3 regions of the Photobacterium sp. Alg240-V54 genome follow, and region 1 is predicted to be linked to each of the others. Evidence: riboswitches for the same ligand, from Rfam matches in the RefSeq annotation. Region 1 holds a riboswitch; each other region holds the start of a gene.

Region 1 (3,272 bases):
TTCAGTATCCCAATTATAGGTTAATTCTAACAGTGGTGATTGAGTTTGGGCTGCCGCTTGTGCTTGAGATGGTGCGGCTAAAAAGACCAGCGTGAAACGTCCACGTTCACTTTCTTTTCGGTGCGTTTCAATGAGCCCTAATTGTTGGCAGTAAAAGTCCAGTGAGGCATTTAAATCACTGACACGTACCATTGTGTGTAAATATTCCATTGCTTATCTCCTGATCAAAAAAATCCCCGCGGTTTTGTGCTATAGAATAAATCAAATAAGCACAAAAACGAACGGGGATTATTCTTAAATAGCGGCTGTTTTTAATTTACAGCTGCGATTAATTGTTGTTTCTTATCTTGGCGAACGTGGTAAACGCAGCATCCAACGAACCATACTGAACTTACAGCGATACCAATCACAGTAGAGCCTGTGATCCCCATTGCTAAGTAACCTAGGAAAGCACCAAAGGCAACGGTTAATGCATACGGTAACTGAGTCATTACGTGATCCATATGGTGACTACCTGCACCCGTTGCTGACAAAATACTGGTGCTTGAGATAGGCGAGCTGTGATCACCAAATACTGATCCTGCTAATACCGCTGATAACATAGGCATTAATAAGTTAACGTCACTCGCGATTGCCATATCACCTGCGAGAGGCAACATGATACCAAATGTACCCCAGCTGGTGCCGGTGGCAAAAGACATACCACATGATAGTAAGAACACTAATGCAGGTAGTAGCGCAACAGGCAGACCATACTTTGTTAATGATGCTAAGTATTGGCCTGTTTCCATATCACTTACAACAGTACCAATTGTCCATGCAAATAACAGAATGATAATAGCTGGCATCATCGCTTGAATACCTTGAGGTGCAGCCGTTAACCATGTTTTTAGTGGTAGCTTTAAGCGTAATGCTAATACAATAGATACTGCCAGACTACATAGCGCGGCGTACACTAATGATGAACCGACATCAGTATGTTCGATTGAACCAATTAAGCTAAATGGTTGGCCTTTAGTGGCTAACACATCAGCACCACTGATGATCATAAATACAATACTAGAAACCGTTAGGGTTAGAATTGGTAATACCATATCGATCATGGTGCCATTACCTTCACCTTCAGTGGTGATTTCTAATCCTTTTGGATGACCTTTTGCTTGATCCCAAAGTTGCCCCTCACGTGCACGTTGTTCGTGTTTACGCATTGGACCAATATCAAGTTGGAACGTGATCACTACCAGCACCATCAATAAAGTAAATACAGCATAGAGATTCATTGGAATCATCTGTACAAACAATGAAATAGGGCTCGTTTCTGTAATGTCATTGGTCACTAAAATGCCACCAAGGATAGCAATAATATATGCACCCCATGATGAAATAGGCGTGATAACACATACAGGTGCCGCGGTTGAATCTAGCAAATAAGCCAGTTTTGCACGCGAAATTTGAAAACGGTCGGTTACTGGGCGGCAAATAGGTCCAACAGACAGACTGTGGAAAAAGTCATCAATAAAGAAAGCAAATACCATCATACCAGTTAGGATATTGGCACTGCGACGATCTTTACAACGACGTACACCCCATTCAGCAAATGCTTTGGTTGCACCTGTTGCGGTCATTAAGCTAATCAAGCCTCCCAGTAATAACATAAACAATAACATGTTAACGTTACTGGTGTTGATAGCGCCATCAGCCCAAACTAAGCCAAGAATTTGATGTAAAAGATATTGTAGTGCTGCGAGTGGGTTGTAATTATTTAGAAGGATTGATCCTGCAATAATGCCCGCGCCTAAGGATAACAATACGCGGCGGGTAGTAATTGCAAGAATAACTGCCAGTAGTGCGGGTACCACTGATAGTAGTGAATCAGAATATTGGATTAAATTCATGGATCTCTTAAACACCTATAATAAGGTGGAGATCTACCGAAAGGATAGAGAAACAGATTTCTTGAGAAATAATACTTCTTATCCCTTAGGGTAGCGCTCCATAGACAACATAACTATGGCAGTTCTGCACTTATTCAATACAGAACCAGCGACTATTGATGACTCAACAATCACTTCGGCGCTGACTCCTTTCTTCGATTTTCATTGGGGATCTCCCTCCAACCGAATACTCTTAGGCAGCGCGCCTCTACTCAAAGGATTAAGATTTGACTATACCTAGATATTTCCCACAAGCAATAAAAAATAACGCTTAATTGTGTAATAGGCGTAAAATGCAGCATTTCAACTAACTGATTTTAGTTTCAATCAGTTAGCGAGAGTTTATTTCGTTATTGTTGCATATTATCTCATTATTCTAGATCATTACTCATAGGTTGAGTCATATTATGGATATTACCTGCAAATCCCGCTTTAGTAAGATCTTTACGAATTGTCGTGACTTGATTTTCTGTAACGGGAATGTCTCTGCCGCCTAATTTTTGACGTACAAAAGTGATTAGCTGGGCCAAATCAGCATCATTTAATACCGTATTGAAACTACTCATAGGCATAAAATCAATTTCCTGCTCTAAATAGTTCGGTGTAAGACCTCGAATGGTGACGGCAATGGTGTCATAAGGGTCTTTGTGCATAATAATACCATTATTGAGTAACGTCGGCGCTATACCTTCACGACCTTTACCATCAGCGCCATGGCAAGCACCACAGGTTTGAATGTACAACCCATAAAGCCGTTGTTCTTGCTGACGAATATCCGTTGGTGGCGTGGTTGCCAAATCACTTAAATCTGGGTTTTGAACATTTACTTGAGCTGGAATTAAATTACCAAAACCGGGTGGGTTGAGTTGCCCAACTGATTTATCAAGCACATTATATTTATCGCCAGTAATAAGATATTCAGCAATAGCACTGACATCATCACGGGTTAAATAGCGAGTGCTGTTTTTGACAACTTCAGCCATGCCACCAAATGCGGTGCCTTTTTCTGAATGACCTGTTTTCAGAAAATCGGTAAGGGAATCAATTGTCCAACGATCTTGATAAAGCTCCGTTGCGGTAATATCAGGTGCCATCCAACCATCAATTAAATTACCTTGGAACAGTTTTTCGGCAATTAAAGCTTGGGCGATATTTCGTGGAGTATGACATTCTGAACAGTGACCTAAGCCCATGGTTAAATATTTACCACGACGCCAAGATTCAGTGCTATCGGCAGGGTATTCAAGTGGATCAGTATTGAGAAAAGCAATATTCCAACCCAATAGACCTAAGCGAATATTACTAGGAAACATCATCTGATTATCACGATTACGAGTA
Region 2 (3,272 bases), on a different contig from region 1:
GCAATTAGGTGTGATGAGTAATAGTCATGGCGCATTACCAAATGCTGATATTCAGGCGTGGTTAATTCAACCTGATGGTGGTGAAGGTAAATCATATTTAATATATGAAAATTACCGAACATTACTAAAATGGAATCGCTCACATTATTTTGCTTTGGCAGTAAGTGCATTAGCTGATCGTATTCAATAGATTAATTATTATTGGCCCTAATATACAAATCCAGATGGTAACTAAAAAGTCAGGCATAAGAGTCTGGCTTTTTTGTTATATTAATGAACAACTAGAAATGTTGATTTATTCTTATTGAGGATATTTGAATTAAGATAGATTTCTTATTTGTAACAATAGAAATAAAAAAAGCCTAAATAATTTAGGCTTTTTTCTTTATTCTTTTATATTAGATTTCAAACTCTTCAAGAGCTTGACCATCATCTAATGCTTTCTTTAGGGCACTAGGTGTACGACCTTGGCCTGTCCATGTTTTTTCATCGCCATTTTCATCAATGAATTTATATTTAGCTGGACGGCTAGCACGTTTTGTTTTTGGTGCTTTAGCTAAGCTAGCGAGTAATTCTTCAGGGTCAATACCATCAGCTAAAAGCATTTCACGATATTGAGCTAGTTTTTCATTACGCTCATTTTCTTTTGCTTGTTCTTCAGCTTCTGCTTCAGAACGTTCAGTCACAACTGTTGTTAGTTTATCTAACGCTTCTTCAAGTTGTTCTAGTGTATATTCACGAGAAAGTGCGCGTAAGCTTCGTAGATTTAAAAGCGCTTTCATTGCATCAGACATTTTATATTTCCTGTTATTTTTAATTAACTGTAAATAATAATAGCAGCGTTAAAACATTTTTTGCAATAGTAATACTTTTATACATTCTGTGTAAAACATTTTAATCATTTCTTTATTTAAAAAGCTTTTATATTCGTTATATGCCGATATTTATAAAATCCATCTTTGTTAATAGTATAAATACAAGCAAAATAGTTTTGGTTATTGTTACATCACTTTATATGAGAAATGATAATAAACTTTAAAATGTTATGCTACTTCATTGTTATTGGGTGGTTATAGTTATAAGTGGTCTATTTGTTTGGGTTATTGTTAAGATTTGTAATTTACAGTGTTGCAAAATTGCGCTATTTACGTAGAATGATTGGTTCCTTAACGATAAGGGTAGAGGCGCATTGTTTATCAGTAATTAATACGAGGGTGATACCGATGACTATTAGTGAAAGGGAGTAATGCCGAAGTAAGAAATCATCATCAAATATTCTTACTGGGGTTGCATTGAATAAGTGTAACACTGCCATAGTAAAGACAAAACTATGGAGCGCTACTGTGGAGGCAGGGAAGGCTAACCTTCTTTCCTTATACTCAAATTAATATGCCATGTGGCTATATCAAGCAGTAGATCTTCTAACCAAAACTGGTTGTCGTAGAGATCATAACTTTGATAGATTATTCCCATTCTTTAACATCCATTATTCCGCCATTAGTTGCACTTGGCTTAGCTATTTTAACCCGTAGAGTATTACTGTCTTTGGGTACTGGAGTAGTACTTGGAGCGCTATTTCTTAACGATTTTTCTGTTTCAAATACAGGTGGCTACCTTGCAACATCAGTAAAAGGACTGTTCATTGCTGATGGTGATATTAATACTTGGAATATGAGTATTGTACTATTTTTAATATTGCTAGGAATGACCACTGCATTATTGACCCTTTCTGGCGGGACTCGTGCTTTTGCGGAATGGGCCCAAACAAAAATTAAAACTAAACGTGGAGCAAAATTATTAGCTGCCTTCTTAGGGGTATTCATTTTTGTTGACGATTATTTTAATAGTCTTGCAGTGGGTTCTATTGCGCGTCCTGTAACTGACCGATATCAGGTATCACGTTCAAAGCTTGCTTATATTCTTGATTCAACGGCCGCACCTATGTGTGTACTAATGCCAGCATCAAGTTGGGGTGCATATATTATTACTTTGATTGGCGGTATTTTAGTGACTCATGGGGTCACAGAATATACCCCACTGAGTGCTTTTATGACCCTCGCTCCGATGAACTTTTATGCGATCTTCGCTTTAGCTATGGTATTTGTGGTGGCATGGTTCCAATGGGATATTGGACCGATGCGCAAGCATGAACTTGCTGCTAGCCGTGGATGTGGCACTGACGCAGGTGGAGATGTTGACGAGCAAGCTAAAGATTTAACCGAAGAGCTTGATATTAAAGAAAGTCAGCATGGACGAGTCGGTGACTTAGTATGGCCTATTATTATCCTTATTATAGCGACGTTCTTTTTTATGGTGTTTACCGGCTATCAAGTACTCGCTGCTGAAGGAAAGCCGTTTGCACTATTAGGCGCTTTTGAAAATACCAATGTTGGCGAGGCGCTGTGTTTAGGCGGTGCATTTGGTCTAGTCGCTGCTATTATTCCTGTCTTACGTCAACGTATTGCTTATTCTGATATAGGTCACACCTTATGGATTGGTGCTAAATCGATGTTTGGTGCGATTTTAATTCTCTTGTTTGCATGGAGTATCGGCAGTGTGATTGGCGATATGAAAACAGGTCAATATTTATCAACCTTAGTACAAGGTAATATTAATCCAGCATTATTGCCAATGCTCCTGTTTTTATTATCTGGCATTATGGCTTTCTCTACCGGAACCTCATGGGGCACCTTTGGTATTATGTTACCAATAGCGGGTGATCTTGCGGGCGCAACTGAAATTAGTTTAATGCTACCAATGCTTGCTAGTGTGCTTGCAGGTTCTGTATTTGGTGATCATTGTTCGCCTATCTCTGATACAACAATTTTGTCATCAACAGGCGCACGTTGTCACCATATTGATCACGTCGCTACACAACTGCCTTATGCATTATCTGTTGCATTTATTTCTGCGATTGGATTTTTAGTTTTAGGTATAACAGACTCATTAGCTCTGGCATTTTTAGCTGCGGTAACGGCTTTTACATTAATGTGTTTTTTCTTAGCTTGGCTGTCACGCCAACCCAAGAAAGCGTCGGTATAGAATTTGGCGATATTAAAATAACCCAATGGGTGTAAATTGAGCCAGTTGATGATCTCAGCTGGCTTTTTTTATAACAACAATAGCAGTTGTTGATATCGGCACTTTTAATTGATGGTTATTTTATGTAGCATCGGCGCGATTTTTTAATGCAATCAATATTACTAGGAAAGCCTAATGGCCCAGATGTATTTCTATTACTCAGCAATGAATGCTGGGAAATCGACCACATT
Region 3 (3,272 bases), on a different contig from region 1:
CTAAAATAAGAAAAGGCGCAACCATTGCGCCTTTTTGTTGTGTGCGTTGAAGTGATTATTCTAACAATTGCTGATGAAGCGTGTTCACCACAGATTTTGCATCGATTTCATTAACTAAGAAACACAGATTATGCGGGCTGGCACCATAACAAATGAGGCGTAAGTTATAAGCATCAAGCGCGCCAAAAATGTGTTTAGCTGAGCCTTTGCTGTCACTCATACGATTACCAATTAAGGCCACTAACGATAACCCTTGTTCAATCTCTACTCGACACAATTGGTTGAGTTGTTCAACGACAGCTATTGGTAATGTCGGTGCTCCGCCGCCTGTATCTGTTTGATCGAGCGTTAATGAAACGCTAACTTCGGAAGTGGTAATTAAATCGACCGAGATTTTATGCTCAGCCAAAATACGAAACACTTCAGCGAGAAAGCCGTAAGCATGAAACATATTAAGACTGGTTAACGTCACCATGGTTTGATTACCCCGCAGTGCTAATGCGCGAAAGAGCGGTGCTTGATCGACGGTTTTTCGAATCCATGTTCCCCCTTGCTGAGGGGCTTTTGATGAGCCGACAAAAACCGGGATCTGCTGTCTTACTGCAGGAACTAGTGTCGATGGGTGGAGAATTTTGGCGCCAAAGTTAGCCATTTCAGAGGCTTCACTAAAGCTGATTTCTTTAATCGGCTTGGCTGCAGCAGTAATGCGTGGATCGGTGGTATACATGCCTGGTACATCGGTCCAGATTTCTAGAGTGCTAGCATCAACGGCTTCTGCGATTAAGGCGGCGCTGTAATCACTGCCTCCTCGACCAAGAGTGGTGGTATTACCTTGGTCATCACTGCCTATAAAACCTTGTGAAACCACCACTTGAGTTGCTAACAGTGGTAACAGATGCTGTTGAGCTAATTGACGAATACATTCAGGCTGTGGAACCGCTTTGCCAAATTGAGCATCAGTACGCATTACATTGCGAATATCAAACCGAACCGCAGTAGCACCCAGTTCAATTAATATTTGATTAAATAAGTGGGTTGATAATAGCTCACCATGACTAACTAATTGATCGGTAAGTTGTGATGACGGTTTAATCGCCGCTTGTGCAGCAGCAGAAGCAACATCATCTAATAACGTATCAATGGCAGCGCTAACTGTCTGTGGCTGCTGTAACTGATTAATGATTTGCTGATGAATAGTAGCCAGTTGTTGCAAATGCTGTTGGCGTAAGACGCTATCACTGATGCCAGTGGCTAATTCAACCAGTAAATTAGTCACGCCAGAGCAAGCACTAATTAAGACAATTTTAGTGTTTGGATTGGCGATAACGATATTGGCGCTACGGCACATTGCGGCATAATCGGCGACACTGGTGCCACCAAACTTAGCCACAATGAGTGGATCTGTAGTTGGTGCTGGAGTAATGCTCATTACGGTGTTCTCCCTTGATCGTAAATGCTGCAAGATAGGTTCTTTACTTCGGAAGAATTCCCGACGTCCATTGTCGAGGAGGTAATAGGCAGTAACGCGGGTTGCGGCTACCCAGAAGCTCCCCATCATAGTCAACCTGACTTAGATGACAGCCTGAAAGATTCAACTTTCATAGCCGATACATTGCGCCCCAAACACCTTGTATCTCGGCGTTACTCCCCCTCTTAATAATGTATTAGGGTTGGGCCCTACACTATTAATACCTGGGTAACGCACCTCTTCTGTAGTGAATAAACACTGTTGTTATTGAATAGGAAATGCGTCGTAGTTGTCAATTGTTAAATGATGATTTCTCGATGGTTAACAAAAAGTATGCGTAGCTAACAGGATTTTGGGTTGTTACTTGCGGCTTTGGTATTGCTCTAATACTCTGTAATAACCACAATCGAGCCATCACCTTATTGATAATAATCATGATTTAATGGAGTTGAATCTATGTCTATCACCAGTTTTATGCCCCCACAACGAATTCTTATGGGGCCGGGACCTTCCGATATTTATCCGCAAGTTTTACAAGCATTGAGCCGACCGACAATTGGTCACCTCGATCCGTTATTTATTAAAATGATGGATGAGCTTAAGCAGTTATTACAATACGCCTTTCAAACTAACAATAGCTTTACCATTGCCGTCTCAGCCCCAGGTAGTGCGGGTATGGAAGCGTGTTTTGTTAATTTGGTTGAAGCTGGTGATAAGGTATTAGTTTGTCGCAATGGCGTGTTTGGCGATCGTATGCGGGAGAACGTTGAACGCTGTGGCGGTGTCGCGATCATGGTTGATAATGCTTGGGGTGAGCCGGTATCTCCTGCCTTAGTTGAGCAAGCATTACAGGCTGATCCTGAGATTAAAGTCGTTGCTTTTGTACATGCCGAAACCTCAACCGGTGCGTTGAGTGATGCCAAAACAATCGCAGAAATTGCTCGTAAACATCAGTGCTTAACCATTGTTGATGCGGTGACATCATTAGGTGGTGTACCTTTGCTGGTGGATGAGTGGCAACTTGATGCGGTTTATTCAGGCAGTCAAAAATGTTTATCATGTGTGCCGGGGCTATCGCCATTAACCTTTTCTGAAAAAGCGATCGCTAAAATACAACAGCGCAAAACAGCAGTGCAAAGTTGGTTTTTGGATCAAAGTTTAGTCTTGGGTTATTGGAGTGGTGAAGGTAAGCGTAGTTATCACCATACCGCGCCAGTGAACAGTTTATATGCACTACATGAAGCGCTAGTGCTGTTACACAATGAAGGTTTAGAGCAAGCGTGGCAGCGTCATCAACGAGCCCATATTGAGTTAAAGACGGGATTGCAAGCCTTAGGGATTCGATTTGTGGTTGAAGAGGCATATCGATTGCCACAGCTTAATGCGGTTTATATTCCTGAAGGGGTTGATGATGGCGCGGTTAGATCAACCTTATTGGAGCGTTATAATCTTGAAATCGGTGCCGGGTTAGGCACATTAGCCGGTAAGGCATGGCGGATTGGATTGATGGGCTACACCGCACGCAGCGAGAATGTCGCCTTGTGTCTTAAAGCACTTGAAAGCACTTTGAAATAACGCAGCAAATGAACCATCAATGGTAATTTGGGTTACCATTGATGGCCGCTAGATTATTTTTTTGATGGAACTGTGGCTGTGGCAGCGCTAGGCAGTGTGAGTCCTGGAAATAATTGTTGTGCCTCAGTCGTCACTTGCTCAGCTTGCGCTGTTTGGCCCTGATTATAATAGGCTAGCACGAGGTTCTGATATAAAGCCGGCCGTGGCCATGTTTGAGCTTTTTGGGTTG

Evidence for each region. Region 1 has a riboswitch for lysine ahead of G6R09_RS12340 (Na+/H+ antiporter NhaC family protein). Riboswitches for the same ligand answer to the same signal wherever they lie in the genome.
Region 2: it holds a riboswitch for lysine, as region 1 does, so the genes downstream of both, G6R09_RS07260 (Na+/H+ antiporter NhaC family protein) here and G6R09_RS12340 (Na+/H+ antiporter NhaC family protein) in region 1, are expected to answer to the same signal.
Region 3: it holds a riboswitch for lysine, as region 1 does, so the genes downstream of both, lysC (lysine-sensitive aspartokinase 3) here and G6R09_RS12340 (Na+/H+ antiporter NhaC family protein) in region 1, are expected to answer to the same signal.

What each region holds. Positions count from the first base shown of each region.
Region 1 is NZ_UNRL01000004.1:127,115-130,386, forward strand. Features, by position in the region: gene G6R09_RS12335 (VOC family protein) at 1-210, opposite strand, end outside; gene G6R09_RS12340 (Na+/H+ antiporter NhaC family protein) at 312-1,895, opposite strand; lysine riboswitch at 1,979-2,153, opposite strand; gene ccoP (cytochrome-c oxidase, cbb3-type subunit III) at 2,306-3,272, opposite strand, start outside.
Region 2 is NZ_UNRL01000002.1:386,039-389,310, forward strand. Features, by position in the region: gene G6R09_RS07250 (lytic transglycosylase domain-containing protein) at 1-190, shown strand, start outside; gene G6R09_RS07255 (H-NS family nucleoid-associated regulatory protein) at 399-794, opposite strand; lysine riboswitch at 1,172-1,349, shown strand; gene G6R09_RS07260 (Na+/H+ antiporter NhaC family protein) at 1,450-3,042, shown strand; gene G6R09_RS07265 (thymidine kinase) at 3,217-3,272, shown strand, end outside.
Region 3 is NZ_UNRL01000006.1:163,618-166,889, reverse strand. Features, by position in the region: gene lysC (lysine-sensitive aspartokinase 3) at 56-1,429, opposite strand; lysine riboswitch at 1,537-1,718, opposite strand; gene G6R09_RS15315 (alanine--glyoxylate aminotransferase family protein) at 1,925-3,043, shown strand; gene G6R09_RS15310 (PglL family O-oligosaccharyltransferase) at 3,097-3,272, opposite strand, start outside.